3 regions of the Pseudomonas atacamensis genome follow, and region 3 is predicted to be linked to each of the others. Evidence: predicted binding sites of a transcription regulator. Region 3 holds the regulator's gene; each other region holds the start of a gene.

Region 1 (5,142 bases), 720 kb from region 3:
ATCCAGTGCACGCGGATCGACACCCGCGGAGGCCTGCGCAGGCGCTGCGGCCGGACGCGTCGGTGCGGCGTAGGTCGGCTCGCTCAGCGGCTCGGCAGCAGTCAGCGGCAGGCCTGCGGTCAACGGCAGCCCGGCGAACAACTGCTGATTGGTGTTGCCGTCGGCTTCGCCACGCAGGCTCAGCTCGGCCTGGGCGGTGACGATGCGCGACTGGGTCTTGCGCAGCTCGTCTTCGAGTTCCATGTTCGGAACCCGTGGCGCTAGCGCCGACAGTTTGTAATCCAGAGCCGCCGTCAACTCGACGCCGCCGGCAATGCGGCGGTTACCGATGATGGCGGCATCAGCGCCCAGCTCATCGCGAACCAGCTTCATGGCCTGACGCATATCGGCGGCGAAAAAACGCTTAACTTGCATAAACCACTACCTCAGCCGTTGGGCCCTACTGTCGCAACGATGGTCACTTGCTTGTTGTCCGGTACTTCCTGGTAGGCCAGCACATGCAGGCCTGGCACTGCGAGGCGGCCGAAGCGCGAGAGCATCGCGCGAATCGGGCCTGCTACCAGCAGGATCACCGGTTGGCCTTGCATTTCCTGCCGCTGGGCCGCTTCGATCAACGAACGCTGCAGCTTCTCGGCCATGCTCGGCTCCAGCAGAACGCCCTCTTCCGAGCCTTGTCCTGCCTTCTGCAGACTATTGAGCAATATCTGTTCCAACCTTGGTTCCAATGTGATTACAGGCAGCTCGGACTCAGTGCCTACAATGCTTTGGACGATTGCACGGGATACGCCGACCCGCACAGCGGCGACCAGCGCGGCGGTATCTTGACTCTTGGCAGCGTTGTTCGCGATCGCCTCGGCGATGCTGCGGATGTCACGCACCGGCACGTGCTCAGCGAGCAGCGCTTGCAGAACTTTGAGCAACTGCGACAGCGAAACCACGCCCGGCACCAGCTCTTCTGCCAGTTTCGGCGAGCTCTTGGCCAGCAATTGCATAAGTTGCTGCACTTCCTCGTGGCCGATCAGCTCACTGGAGTGCTTGTACAGAATCTGGTTCAAGTGGGTGGCGACCACGGTGCTGGCGTCGACCACGGTGTAGCCGAGCGATTGCGCCTGGGCGCGCTGGCTGATTTCGATCCACACCGCCTCCAGGCCGAAAGCCGGATCTTTGGCGTTGATCCCGTTGAGCGAGCCGTACACCTGGCCCGGGTTGATCGCCAGTTCGCGATCCGGGTAGATCTCGGCCTCGGCGAGGATTACGCCCATCAGCGTCAGGCGATACGCGCTCGGCGCCAGATCGAGGTTGTCACGGATGTGCACGGTCGGCATCAGGAAGCCCAGATCCTGCGAGAGCTTCTTGCGCACGCCCTTGATCCGCGCAAGCAATTGCCCACCCTGATTGCGGTCCACCAACGGGATCAGGCGATAGCCGACTTCCAGGCCGATCATGTCGATCGGCGTCACGTCGTCCCAGCCCAGCTCCTTGGTTTCCATGGCGCGGGCCGGCGACGGCAGCAGTTCCTGCTGACGCTTGACCTCTTCCAGCGCCACAACCTTGGCGACGTTCTGCTTCTTCCAGAACAGGTACGCGCCGCCCGCAGCCAGCGCCGCCATGCTCAGGAAGGAGAAGTGCGGCATGCCTGGCACCAAGCCCATCACCGCCATCAAACCAGCGGCCACCGCCAGCGCTTTCGGCGAGGCGAACATCTGGCGGTTGATCTGCTTGCCCATGTCTTCCGAGCCGGAAGCACGGGTCACCATGATCGCCGCTGCTGTAGATAACAACAGTGATGGCAATTGCGCCACTAAACCGTCACCGATAGTCAGCAAGGCGTAAACCTTGCCCGCATCGCCGAAGCTCATGCCGTGCTGGAAGATACCCACAGCCATGCCGCCGATGAGGTTGATGAACAGAATCAGCAGGCCGGCGATCGCGTCACCACGGACGAACTTGCTGGCACCGTCCATCGAACCGTAGAACTCCGCCTCTTGGGCGACTTCCTGACGGCGCGACTTGGCTTGGTTCTGGTCGATCAGGCCGGCGTTGAGGTCGGCGTCGATCGCCATTTGTTTGCCGGGCATCGCATCGAGGGTGAAACGCGCGCTCACCTCGGAAATCCGCCCGGCACCCTTGGTCACCACGACGAAGTTGATGATCATGAGGATCGCGAAGACCACGATACCGACCACGTAGTTACCGCCGATCACCACCTCACCGAAGGCCTGAATCACCTTACCGGCAGCGGCGTGGCCGTCCTGACCGTGGAGCATCACCACCCGCGTCGACGCCACGTTCAAGGCCAGCCGCAGCAGCGTCGCCACCAGCAGAATGGTCGGGAACACGGCGAAATCCAGCGGCCGCAGCGCATACACGCAGACCAGCAGGACGACGATCGACAGAGCGATGTTGAAGGTAAAGAAGACGTCGAGCAGGAACGGCGGTACTGGCAACATCATCATCGCCAGCATGACCAGCAGCAACAACGGCACGCCCAGATTGCCTCGACTGAGGTCGGCAACGTTGGTGCGTGCTGTATTGAATAACTGAGTGCGATCCACCGGTTTTCCCCGTTCCTTTAAAGCAAACTTTTGACGCCCCGAACGGGCGCAGGGCGGCTATTGCAAGAAGCTTTCCAACTTTTGCCGGGGAATGAAATAGAGCGGTTTTACTTGGGATTATCGACTGATTGGGCTGACCCCTTCGCGAGCAGGCTCGCTCCCACAGTTTGAAATGCATTCCCAATCGGACATTTGGAATACGGCCCCTGTGGGAGCGAGCCTGCTCGCGAAGAGGCCTTCGAATGCGGCGCATTTTTTCGATTTAAACGAAGCTGTTTAAAAGACACCTGCAGACACGGTCTCAAGGCTACAAATCCTTGCGCCATTGCCTACAGCCAAGCCAGAATCCGCCGGCTTGTGCGCTTTGGGGGCGGATTCTATTGTGGTCCGGTCGCTGACGAATCAGCGATCGGGTTTAGCGACTCGAACTCATGTCAAAGGTGCATCAGCGTTCCAGGCTTCGTTGCGGATCTGTATGTTCGCGATTTCGTCATGGTGGCTGTATGCGGGAGACCTTCGGGTCTGCCGGGTGCCTTTGACCGGTTCGCTAACCCGCGTACAGCCGCCACCCTCCCTGTTTAGCGACAGGTTGTAGCGGCTCCACTTCAAAGGAGCTTCACCATGATCAAACCAACACCCAACCCACCCGAAACCGACCCCACCTCCCCCTACGAATCCCTCGACTCAAAAAAACTCCACCAAGCCGCCGACCGCGCCCTCGACCACTACCTCTGCCCACCCGGCTCGACCCCGCCGCCCTTCAGCCCCCGCGCCATGTACGCCGTCACCGCCGACACCAAAAACGAAGACCTGCTGGCCAACGCCTGCGAAACCCTCGCCTCGGCTAAAACCATCGCCCAGGAATTCGCCGGGCTGGTAAAGCCATCCCAGCGCCGAACGCTGATGGGCATTGCGCAACTGATCATGCTCGGGGAATTGGCGGTGAATCGGGTGCTGGATAATCTGGAATTGCCGCAGTAGCGACACGCGATGATCGTTCCCACGCTCCTGCGTGGGAATGCCTCAACGGACGCTCTGCGTTCGGCTTTGGAAGGGACGCGGAGCGTCCCGGGCTGCATTCCTTTGCTGCGCGTGGGAACGATCATAAAGAACCGCCGCCCCGTTCAGCAGCTTTGCGAACGGTTGCTCAATACCGAAGGATTTTCACTTTTCCATTCTTGGTCCTGGGCAATTCGAACTCGACTTCGCCGCCCACTTTGACCTTCGCATGCAGGGCATCAGGCACTGGAATGCTGAACCGGTACTCTTTGGCCGTCAGAAAAAAACCCGTGGCTTCGGCAAAGGACAGGCATCGTCCCGAGGGCTTCGGCGTGATGGTGCCTTTGCCGGTTTTTTCATCGTAGCTGCTGAAAATACCTTTCATGGTCGCGCTCCCTTGCACTCGCTAGCCTGACCGCGCCAAGTTCGCGGTGCCACCTTGCATCAAACTGCAAAATCACGGCGAGGGCACCTGTCAGAGTTGACAGTAAAGGGAGGCCTCAGACCAATGGCCGCGCAGCAACTCAGGAATCCCGACGCAAAATCCGGCATCTCAAGCTGCATGAATTTGTTGGCCAAAGCGATTTCGCGGATTTACAGGGCGATGAACTCGCTGCCCTTGCGCCAGCAGCCCGAGACGCTTCGTGTCAAATCCCGCGACGAGGCTCTGACCGCTTGTCTGAAACATGCATTTACCTGTCAGATATGACAGTGGGCAAAATTCACAGACGAGTATGTGATAGCGCTTCACCCATTTGCCTGCCTCTCAAGGGCCAGGAGCGCGTCATGGACACTGAATCAACTATCGACATCCAATCCGACGAGGTGATTGAAGTTTTAAAACTGGTCCCGGTATTCATACCTGGCTGGGTGACCCCGGTGAAACCCTCCGGTCTTGCTGATGGCAGTGTTCCCAGACGCCTATTCTCCGGCACACCGGAAAGTGTGCGGTGCGTGGTCGATCCGTGGACTTTATTGCTGAACCGAGGCGTGGCGACGCTAGCTGAATATGAATCAGTCGAATTATTTATTAATGCAGGGAAAACCCCCGTATACAGCGCCGTTATCGAGCCCGGCGAGGAAAATAAGCGAGTCGCGCTGAACGCTCCGAAAGCCAAGTTCATAAACGGCATTAACAAACTGCATTACGTAGTTAAACGGTTAAGCGGCAATGAGGAGTCATCGGATATCTTGCACGTGCTCTACCATCTGCACCCCCACGCCAACTTCAAGCTGATTATTCCATCGGAGGTAATCGCTTATGGTGTTACCGCTGAACTGGCCAAGAGGGGCGTAACGTTCGAAATGAGCTACACCACTAAAGAACCATTCGATCAGGTGCAATTACGACTAGGCAATGCAACATTCATGATGGAGGTCACAGATCCCTCGGCGCCAGTGAGCGTAACGCTGTATACCGATGACTTTGAAAACTTTATTGACGGCGAGATCAATGCCAATTTCGAGGTGACGGACCAATTGGGGAACTTTGGCGAATCGCCGAATGAGACGCTGAATATTCGTCTTAAGGAAAATTTCCCGGCCCCTACCCTCACCAACGTATTGGACTCGAACAATAACGAAGTGC
Region 2 (5,142 bases), 590 kb from region 3:
TTCGGGCAATTCGCGAGCGAGCAATTGCGCAGCGCCGCGGATGCCACCGAGGGGGTTCTTGATCTCGTGGGCGAGGCCGCGCACCAGCATCTTGCTGGTTTCCTGCTTGGACAGCTGGGCCTCTTCCTTGGTGATCCGCAACAGGCGATCACGTGGGTGCACTTCAAGCAAAAGCAAAGTCTCGCCGTTGCTGAGGATTGGCGTCACCGCGTAATCCACGGTCAGCGTCTGGCCGGTGAGGGCGGTGAGCATCGCTTCACGCTTGGTGAAAGGGTGCGCCTGCTCCACCGCCTGGCGCAGGGAATTGAGCGCCTCGGGGGATTCGGTGAACAGCTCGCTGATGAACTGGCCGTGACTGCGCTGACCGCTGACCGCCAGCAGCATTTCCGCCGCCGGGTTCATGTACTCCAGGCGCAGCTCGGCGTCGAGCAGGATGGTCGCCGTGGTCAGGTTGTCGAGCAGCAAACGGTGAATAGCGTCGCTTATGGTCATCTGGACCCCTTTTGGAGCAAGGCGTGCGCGAGAACAAAGCGCTGATATCGGGAAAATGCAAAAACCAAACCAAGGCTCCGAAAAGAAGCGTTTAAGCCCTGAAACAGGCGTTTGACGCGCGTTTGTATGGCATGAAGCCAGCTCAAACGGGAAGTTTCGAACCAAAATGGGTTGGGTTGTGGGCGGGATGCAGTTTAGTGCACCAATAGAGTGCGCGCGGCCAGCGGGCGTTAAAAGAAGCGCAGAAAGGGGTTTTTCGGCTCAGCAGGTTTGTCCTTGAGCGGGCATTCCGGGCGCACACCATAGTCGTCGGCGACACAGGGTTTGACCTGACGTTTCTGCGCCAGGGAAATGCGCAGCATGTGGAACGGCTGATTGGCGGTGCGTTCCACGGTACGCCCGGCGGCGTCGAGGATTTCGATCGAAAGGCTGTGGCTGCCGCGATCGATATTGCTCAGCGCAAATACCGGGCTGACGCCGGGCTCGCCAATGGCCTTGCCATCCAGCAGCAAGCGATAACGATGGCCGCTTTGCAGGCCGGGCTCGCTGGTGACGCTGACGATCAGCTCGCCGGCGCTGTTGCGCAAAGTAGCATCGGGCTCCGGGATCAGAATGCGCAGCATGTCGTAGTGAAAGGGCGCTGGTTCGGCGGATTTTTTCGCGGTGCTGACCGGCGCTGCGGTGCTGGCAGGGACCGGCATGCGATTGCTCGTCGCGATCGGCACTCGCTTGGCGTTGGCGCGCGGCTGGTCGGTGTAGACGCGGTTGCCCTGTGCGTCGATGTAGGTAAAGACCTCCGCCGAGGCGGACGTCGACATCAACACCAGGATGAGTGCCAGCCCCGCGCGAATCACGGCGTATGCACCCGTTGCACGGTGAAGACCGCGGGTGGGCTCTGCTGGATGACAGTCTGGCCGTCGATCACTTGCACGGCCAGGCGATGCTCGCCGCGATCGATGTTGATCAATTGCAGGACCGGCACGTTGCTCGGCTGGCCATAGGGCTGGTCGTCGAGTAGCAGCCTTAATTGATGCGGCGGTTGCAGGCGCGGTTTGATCAGGACATTGACCGTAAAGGTGCCGTTATTGGCGCGCAGGGCCTCGTCAGTGGGCAGACCGGCGAGTTCGAGGATTTCATAGGCGTTGCGCGCTGGTTGCGGTTGTTCTGCGTGGGGTGCCTGCGGCGCGCTCGGTGCTTGCGGCTCGACCCGATTGAGTGGCGGCAGCTCGACCGGTTGCGCCTGCACGCCGTCCGGCGGCTGATTGCTGTACGCCGTGTTGCCGTTGGCGTCGGTGTACTTGTAGATCTGCGCGGCGGCGGGCAGGGCGATCAGCAGCAGAATGTAGAGAAACGTGCGACCCATGAAATCGACCGGGATTGGAAACGATGGGTAGCAGCATAGGACAGGTGGGGCGGTTGGCCAAAACCGTTAATAACTGGAATTGAAAAGACTGGTAGCCAAAACACGGATCGTTCCCACGCGGAGCGTGGGAACGATCAATGACACACCGCTTTCGCGAGCAGGCTCGCTCCCACAGGGTAAATGAACTGCGCCGAGCAATAAAAGAGGCCTCCCGAAGGAGGCCTCTTTTGTCACGCCACTTACGCAGCGCTACCGGATCAGCAGCTGTAGTACAGCTCATATTCCAGTGGGTGTACGAAGGTGCGAACCTTGATTTCTTCTTCCGATTTCAGCGCGATGTAAGCGTCAATGAAGTCGTCGGAGAACACGCCGCCCTTGGTCAGGAAGGCGCGGCCCTTGTCCAGCTCTTCCAGGGCTTCTTTCAGGCTGCCGCAAACCTGTGGAATCTCTTTCGCCTCTTCAGGCGGCAGGTCGTACAGGTTTTTGTCGGCAGCATCGCCTGGGTGGATCTTGTTCTGGATACCGTCCAGACCGGCCATCAGCAGTGCTGCGAAGGCCAGGTACGGGTTGGCAGCCGGATCCGGGAAGCGTGCTTCGATACGGCGGGCTTTCGGGCTCGACACGTATGGAATACGGATCGAAGCGGAACGGTTGCGCGCCGAGTAGGCCAGCATTACCGGAGCTTCGAAGCCTGGCACCAGACGCTTGTAGGAGTTGGTCGCCGGGTTGGTGAAGCCGTTCAGGGCCTTACCGTGCTTGATGATGCCGCCGATGAAGTACAGAGCGGTGTCGGACAGGCCGGCATAGCCTTCACCTGCGAAGGTGTTCTTGCCGTCTTTCCAGATCGACATGTGTACGTGCATGCCCGAACCGTTGTCGCCGTACAGTGGCTTCGGCATGAAGGTCGCGGTGCGGCCGTAAGCGTCGGCAACGTTGTGCACAACGTATTTCAGGGTCTGAACTTCGTCAGCTTTCTTCACCAGGGTGTTGAACTTGACGCCGATTTCGTTCTGGCCGGCAGTCGCCACTTCGTGGTGGTGAACTTCAACCGACTGACCCATTTCTTCCAGTGCGTTGCACATGGCGGTACGGATTTCGTGGTCGTGGTCGAACGGTGGAACCGGGAAGTAGCCGCCTTTCACGCCTGGACGGTGACCCTTGTTGCCGCCTTCGATGTCCTGGTCGGACATCCACGAACCTTGCTCGGAGTAGATCTTGAACATCGAGCCGGAGATGTCCGACTTGAATTTCACCGAGTCAAAGATGAAGAACTCAGGCTCTGGACCGGCGAATACGGTGTCACCGATACCGGTGGCTTTCAGGTGCTCTTCGGCGCGCTTGGCGATCGCACGTGGGTCGCGATCGTAGCCCTGCATGCTCGAAGGCTCGATGATGTCGCACACCAGAATCAGGGTTGGGTCTTCGGTGAACGGATCGAGTACGGCAGTTTCGTCGACCGGCATCAGGATCATGTCGGAGGCTTCGATGCCTTTCCAGCCGGAGATGGAGGAACCGTCGAACATCTTGCCGACTTCGAAGAAGTCGTCATCCAGCGCATCGCGAGCCGGCATGGTCACGTGGTGCTGAGTGCCTTTGGTGTCCGTGAAGCGCAGATCAATCCACTTGACGTCATGATCTTTGATGAGTTGAACCGACTTCGACATAGTGTCCTCCGGGTGAATTAGGGCGGGTAGTGGATGCCCTTAATAATGGTGATGCCGGCGCGAATACTCTGCCAAGGCAACCTGCCTCACAAGGGAGCAAATTGCATGCCAGTGCCCCAGCATGGGTTTTTTGCCCCAAATTCACCCTTATTAAGGCGTGCGAGATACTTAATCGACAAATCCCGCCCCTTAATGTTGCGTTTAAATTCAGAAATGACCTGTTTTGGTGCAAGCAAAACCTTCTGCACATTAACTGGTTAAACCTTGAGCAATTTCCGCTATAATCCGCGCCCCCCTTTTTCGGCTGGCCGTTCGCGCGCTGTTTTCATGAAACTTATCGTAAAAGTCTTCCCCGAGATCACCATCAAAAGCCGACCTGTCCGGACGAAATTCATCCGCCAGTTGGCCAAGAACATCCGCACCGTGCTCCGTGACCTGGACCCGGCCGTGGTGGTGAACGGCGTGTGGGACAATCTCGAGCTGGAAACCCGCGTTACCGACCCCAAAGCCTTGAAGGAGATGGGCGAGCGCCTGACCTGCATGCCGGGTATCGCGCACTTTCTGCAGATCGACGAGTACCCGCTGGGCGACTTCGACGACATCACCGAGAAGTGCAAACAGCACTACGGCGATGCGCTGGCCGGGAAGATTTTCTCGGTGCGCTGCAAGCGCGCAGGCAAGCATGCGTTCAGCTCGATGGACGTGGAAAAATACGTCGGCAGCAAGCTGCGTCGTGAGTGCGGTGCGGCCGGAATCGACCTTAAAGCGCCGCAAATCGAAGTCCGTATCGAAGTTCGCGACAAACGGTTGTTCGTGATTCACAGCCAGCACAACGGCATCGGCGGCTATCCGCTCGGCGCGTTGGAGCAGACGCTGGTATTGATGTCCGGCGGCTTCGATTCGACCGTGGCGGCTTACCAGATCATGCGTCGCGGCCTGATGGCGCACTTCTGCTTCTTCAATCTCGGCGGGCGTGCCCACGAATTGGGCGTGATGGAAGTCGCGCACTTCATCTGGAAGAAGTACGGCAGCTCGCAACGCGTGCTATTTGTCAGTGTGCCGTTCGAGGAAGTGCTGGGCGAAATTCTCGGCAAAGTCGATAACAGTCATATGGGCGTGGTTTTGAAGCGTATGATGTTGCGCGCCTCGTCCGAGATCGCCGAACGCCTGCACATCGATGCACTGGTGACCGGTGAAGCGATCTCCCAGGTGTCGAGCCAGACGCTGCCGAACCTGTCGGTGATCGACTGCGTGACCGACAAACTGGTGCTGCGACCGCTGATCGTCGCGCACAAGCAGGACATCATCGACACCGCCAACGAGATCGGCACCGCCGATTTCGCCCGGCACATGCCGGAATATTGCGGCGTGATTTCGGTCAACCCCAAGACTGCCGCCAAGCGTGGCCGGGTTGAGCACGAAGAGAAAGAATTCGACATGGCGGTACTCGAGCGTGCGCTCGCCAACGCCAAACTGGTGCCGATCGATCGGGTAATCGACGAGTTGGGCCAGGATTTGCAAATTGAAGAAGTCAGCGAAGCGCTGGCCGGTCAGATCGTCATCGACATCCGCCACCCGGATGCCGCCGAGGATGACCCGCTGGAGCTCGCCGGCATAGAGGTA
Region 3 (5,142 bases):
TCGACAAGCCACCGGTTTCGGCGGCCGAGAATCCGATCGACTGGTACGCGACCAACACGCACACCATTCAGTACCTGCCCGACGGCAAGGTGCAGTACGAGATGACCTCCGACAAGGCCGAGCACGTCAAGGCTACCGATGTCACTCTGGTAACCAAGCCTGACTTGAACATGTATCGCGGCACCGACTTCCCGTGGCACGTGACCAGTGAGCGCGGCGAAGTGAATTCCGGCGGTACCGAAGTGGAATTGATCGACTCGGTACGCGTACAGCGCACCGACGAGAAACAGCGCGGCACCCTGATCACCAGCACCCGCATGACCGTGTTCCCGCAGCAGGAATATGCGCAGACTGCGCAACCCGTTAGAATCGAGGGCGCTGGCGGTGTATCGACTGGCGTCGGAATGAAAGCGTACCTGAAGGACAGCAGGATACACCTGCAATCGAACGTAAGAGGACAGTATGAGGCTCGTTAAAACCCTCCCTATTTTGCTCAGTCTGGGCGCAGCACTGGGAAGCGCGAGCGCCTGGTCCCTGCCGAACGATCAGCAGCAGCCTATCCGCATTCAGGCCGACGACGCCCAACTGGACGACAAGAATGGCATTGCCACCTATAAAGGTGACGTGATCATTACCCAAGGCTCGATGATCGTTAAAGGCAACACCGTGACCATGACGCGCGCGCCCAATGGCGACATCGATGTGGTGACCTCGGTCGGCAACCTGGCCTATTTCGAGCAGTTGCAGACCCAGGGCGACGCCAACCCGGTCAAGGGCTACGGCGTGACGATTCAATACCACGCCCAGCAGAATCGGGTGGTGCTGATCGACAAGGCCAAGGTTATCGACAAGGATAACAACGTCACCCAGGGCGAAAAAATCGTCTACGACACCGTGAAGAAACTGGCCAGCGCCGGTCGCGCCACGGGCAGCAAGGTCACCGAATCGCGCCCGCGCATCGACATGGTGATCCAGCCGAAGAAGAAAACCGAAGAGAAATCCCAGTAATGGCAACTCTGAAAGCTCAGCACCTGGCCAAGGCCTATAAAAGCCGCCAGGTCGTGCGTGACGTCAGCCTGTCGATCGACAGCGGGCAGATCGTCGGCTTGCTCGGCCCGAACGGCGCCGGCAAGACCACGTGCTTCTACATGATCGTTGGCCTGGTGCAGGCGGATCAGGGCCGTGTGCTGATCGATGATCTGGACGTCAGCCACCAGCCGATGCACGGCCGCGCCAAGGCCGGTATCGGCTATCTGCCGCAAGAAGCGTCGATCTTCCGCAAACTGTCAGTCGCCGACAACATCATGGCGATCCTCGAGACTCGCCCTGAACTCGACAAGGCCGGTCGGCGCAAGGAGCTGGAAAGCCTGCTGCAGGAATTCCACATCAGCCACATCCGCGACAACCTCGGCATGAGCCTGTCCGGTGGTGAGCGCCGCCGGGTGGAAATCGCTCGTGCCCTGGCCACTGCGCCGAAATTCATCCTGCTCGACGAACCGTTCGCCGGTGTCGACCCGATCTCGGTCGGCGACATCAAGCAGATCATCCACCACCTCAAGGCCAAGGGCATCGGTGTGCTGATCACCGACCACAACGTCCGTGAGACCCTGGATATCTGCGAAACCGCTTACATCGTCAACGACGGTCAACTGATCGCCGAAGGTGATGCCGAGACCATCCTGGCCAACGATCTGGTCAAGGAAGTGTATCTGGGTCACGAGTTCCGCCTGTAAGCGCGACAGCGCTGTATCGATTCAAGGCGCATTTATCCGCTTTAATTGTTACAGCGCTCTAGGCAAACACTTCAGTTTCAGGCATATAATTTGCTTAAGTTTGGCGCTTCGGCGCCCTGTAGTGGATGGCGCAAAGCGCCGGCGAATAAGGTGTTAAGCCCCTGCCATGAAACCATCGCTAGTCTTGAGAATGGGCCAGCAGCTGACGATGACACCGCAGCTGCAACAGGCCATCCGCCTGCTCCAATTGTCGACCCTGGACCTGCAACAGGAGATCCAGGAGGCTCTGGAATCCAATCCGATGCTCGAGCGCCAGGAAGAAGGCGACGACTTCGACAACGCCGATCCTCTGGCCGACAACGCCGAACAGAAGCCCGCCGAAATCCAGGAACCCTCCTACCAGGAAACCGCCCCGACGGTGGACAACCTCGAGGATGGCGAATGGAACGAGCGCATCCCCAACGAACTGCCGGTGGATACCGCTTGGGAAGACGTCTACCAGACCAGCGCCAGCAGCCTGCCGAGCAGCGATGACGACGAGTGGGATTTCACCACCCGCACATCCGCCGGCGAGAGCCTGCAGAGCCATCTGCTCTGGCAACTGAACCTGGCGCCGATGTCCGACACCGATCGCCTGATCGCCGTGACCCTGATCGACTGCATCAACAATCAGGGCTATCTGGACGAAACCCTCGAAGAAATTCTTGAAGCGTTCGATCCTGAACTGGACATCGAGCTCGACGAGATCGAAGCCGTCCTGCATCGCATCCAGCAATTCGAGCCCGCCGGGATCGGCGCCCGCAACCTCAGCGAATGCCTGCTGCTGCAATTGCGTCAGTTGCCCGCGAAGACGCCGTGGCTGACCGAGGCCAAGCGTCTGGTCGCCGATTACATCGACCTGCTCGGCAGTCGCGATTACAGCCAGTTGATGCGCCGCATGAAGCTCAAGGAAGACGAGCTGCGTCAGGTCATCGAGCTGGTACAGAGCCTCAATCCGCGTCCGGGCTCGCAGATCGAATCAACCGAAGCCGAATACGTCATTCCCGATGTGATCGTGCGCAAGGACAACGAGCGCTGGCTGGTCGAGCTGAACCAGGAATCGGTGCCACGCCTGCGCGTCAATGCCCAGTACGCCGGGTTTGTTAAGCGTGCCGACACCAGCGCCGACAACACCTTCATGCGTAACCAGTTGCAGGAAGCCCGCTGGTTCATCAAGAGCCTGCAGAGCCGCAACGAAACCCTGATGAAAGTGGCCACGCAGATCGTCGAACATCAGCGCGGCTTCCTCGAATACGGCGACGAAGCGATGAAGCCGTTGGTATTGCATGACATCGCCGAAGCGGTCGGCATGCACGAATCGACGATTTCCCGGGTGACCACGCAGAAATTCATGCATACCCCGCGCGGTATTTATGAGCTGAAATACTTTTTCTCCAGCCACGTCAGCACCTCCGAAGGCGGCGAATGCTCGTCCACGGCGATCCGCGCGATCATCAAAAAACTGGTGGCCGCGGAAAATCAGAAAAAGCCGTTGAGTGACAGCAAGATCGCTGGTTTACTGGAGGCACAAGGCATTCAGGTGGCTCGCCGCACCGTCGCCAAGTACCGCGAATCCCTCGGAATCGCGCCTTCGAGCGAACGCAAGCGGTTGATGTAAGCCACGTTACAGCGTTCCAGTGGCAGGCTTTTCGGCCTGCCGCTTTATGCACTGGCAACGAAGGAGAAGCTGTATGCAAGTCAACATCAGTGGACACCAACTGGAAGTGACCGAACCTCTGCGTTCCTACATCGAGGAAAAACTCGACCGATTGGAGAGGCATTTCGACAAAATCACTAACGTGCAAGTCACGATGTGCGTCGAAAAACTGCAGCAGAAGATTGAAGCCACACTGCATATACCCGGCGGAGAAGTAGTTGCCAACGCAGAAGATACCGACATGTACGCTGCGATCGACTCACTTACCGACAAGCTGGATCGCCAACTCAAAAAGCATAAGGAAAAGACCCAGAGCCTCCTCCAGGGCGCGACCGGTCGTTAACACCCCTATCCCATGATCCGACTTGAAACCATCCTGACCCCCGGCCGTTCCCAAGTGAACGCGCCGGGCGGCAGCAAGAAAAAAGCCCTCGAACAGATTGCCAACCTGATCCACCGCGAAGTGCCGGATCTGGCGATGCAGGACGTCTTCGAGGCGTTGATCGCCCGTGAAAAACTCGGCTCCACCGGTTTTGGTAACGGCATCGCCATTCCCCACTGCCGCCTCAAGAGCTGCACGGCGCCGGTCAGCGCCCTGCTGCACCTCGAAGCTCCGATTGATTTCGATGCCATCGACGGCGCTCCGGTGGACCTGCTGTTCGTGCTGCTGGTCCCGGAAGCCGCGACCGACGCGCATCTGGAGTTGTTGCGCCAGATCGCCAGCATGCTCGACCGCAAGGAAGTGCGTGACAAGTTACGCAGCGCCGCGAGCAACGAAGCCTTGTACCAGGTTGTACTGGACGAGCAGAACGGGCACTAATCATGCGCTTGATCATTGTCAGTGGCCGTTCGGGCTCGGGTAAAAGTACCGCCCTGAATGTCCTTGAGGACAACGGCTACTACTGCATCGACAATCTGCCGGCCGGTTTGCTGCCGGAACTGGCCGAGCGTGCGCTGATTCACACGGAACTGGCGCAGCCGCTGGTCGCCGTGTCGATCGATGCGCGCAACCTGCCCAGCCATCTGTCACGTTTCCCCGAATTGCTCGAAGACGTCCGTGCCAAACACATCAAGTGCGATGTGCTGTACCTGGACGCCGACGAAGAAACCCTGCTCAAGCGTTTTTCCGAGACCCGTCGTCGTCACCCGCTGAGCAACGCCAATCGCTCACTGGCCGAGGCGATTCACGATGAAACCGCCCTGCTCGGCCCGATCGCCGATCTGGCTGACCTGAAAATCAACACCACCAACCTCAATCTGTATCAACTGCGCGATACCCTGAAGTTGCGCCTGTTGAATCAGCCTGAGCCCGGCACGGCGTTTCTGGTTGAATCATTTGGCTTCAAGCGCGGCATGCCGGTCGACGCCGACCTCGTGTTCGATGTGCGCTGCCTGCCCAATCCGTACTGGAAACCCGAGCTGCGCGCTCAGTCCGGCCTCGATGCCCCTGTGGCCGAGTATCTGGCGCAGCAGCCGGATGTCGAAGAAATGTATCAGGACATCTACGCCTACCTGAACAAGTGGCTACCACGCTTCGCCGCCAGCAACCGCGCCTACGTGACCATTGCCATTGGCTGCACCGGCGGGCACCACCGCTCCGTCTACCTGACCGAACGTCTGGGTCAGGCCCTGCAGAAAACCCTGAAGAACGTCCAGGTTCGCCACCGCGACCTCACCTAAAGGATCCACACCGCGATGCCTGCTCGTGAAATC

Evidence for each region. Region 3 encodes sigma-54, which starts transcription at its own class of promoters, with help from an activator protein. Its sites were predicted from a motif close to ANTGGCATNNANNTTGCTNT; they were not measured.
Region 1: the regulator sigma-54 is predicted to act here: its motif matches at 2,615-2,634, upstream of flhA (flagellar biosynthesis protein FlhA).
Region 2: the regulator sigma-54 is predicted to act here: its motif matches at 3,613-3,632, upstream of glnA (type I glutamate--ammonia ligase).

Annotation. Positions count from the first base shown of each region.
Region 1 covers NZ_CP070503.1:4,354,805-4,359,946, forward strand. Annotated here, with positions in the region: gene flhF (flagellar biosynthesis GTPase FlhF) at 1-414, opposite strand, end outside; gene flhA (flagellar biosynthesis protein FlhA) at 426-2,555, opposite strand; gene JWU58_RS19860 (DUF6124 family protein) at 3,177-3,536, shown strand; gene JWU58_RS19865 (hypothetical protein) at 3,703-3,939, opposite strand; gene JWU58_RS19870 (hypothetical protein) at 4,063-4,263, shown strand; gene JWU58_RS19875 (hypothetical protein) at 4,341-5,142, shown strand, end outside.
Region 2 covers NZ_CP070503.1:5,673,611-5,678,752, reverse strand. Annotated here, with positions in the region: gene glnL (nitrogen regulation protein NR(II)) at 1-492, opposite strand, end outside; gene JWU58_RS25670 (DUF4124 domain-containing protein) at 723-1,310, opposite strand; gene JWU58_RS25665 (DUF4124 domain-containing protein) at 1,343-1,855, opposite strand; gene glnA (type I glutamate--ammonia ligase) at 2,113-3,519, opposite strand; gene thiI (tRNA uracil 4-sulfurtransferase ThiI) at 3,847-5,142, shown strand, end outside.
Region 3 covers NZ_CP070503.1:5,078,753-5,083,894, forward strand. Annotated here, with positions in the region: gene lptC (LPS export ABC transporter periplasmic protein LptC) at 1-476, shown strand, start outside; gene lptA (lipopolysaccharide transport periplasmic protein LptA) at 463-1,008, shown strand; gene lptB (LPS export ABC transporter ATP-binding protein) at 1,008-1,733, shown strand; gene JWU58_RS23225 (RNA polymerase factor sigma-54) at 1,900-3,390, shown strand; gene hpf (ribosome hibernation-promoting factor, HPF/YfiA family) at 3,464-3,772, shown strand; gene ptsN (PTS IIA-like nitrogen regulatory protein PtsN) at 3,785-4,249, shown strand; gene rapZ (RNase adapter RapZ) at 4,252-5,109, shown strand; gene JWU58_RS23245 (HPr family phosphocarrier protein) at 5,125-5,142, shown strand, end outside.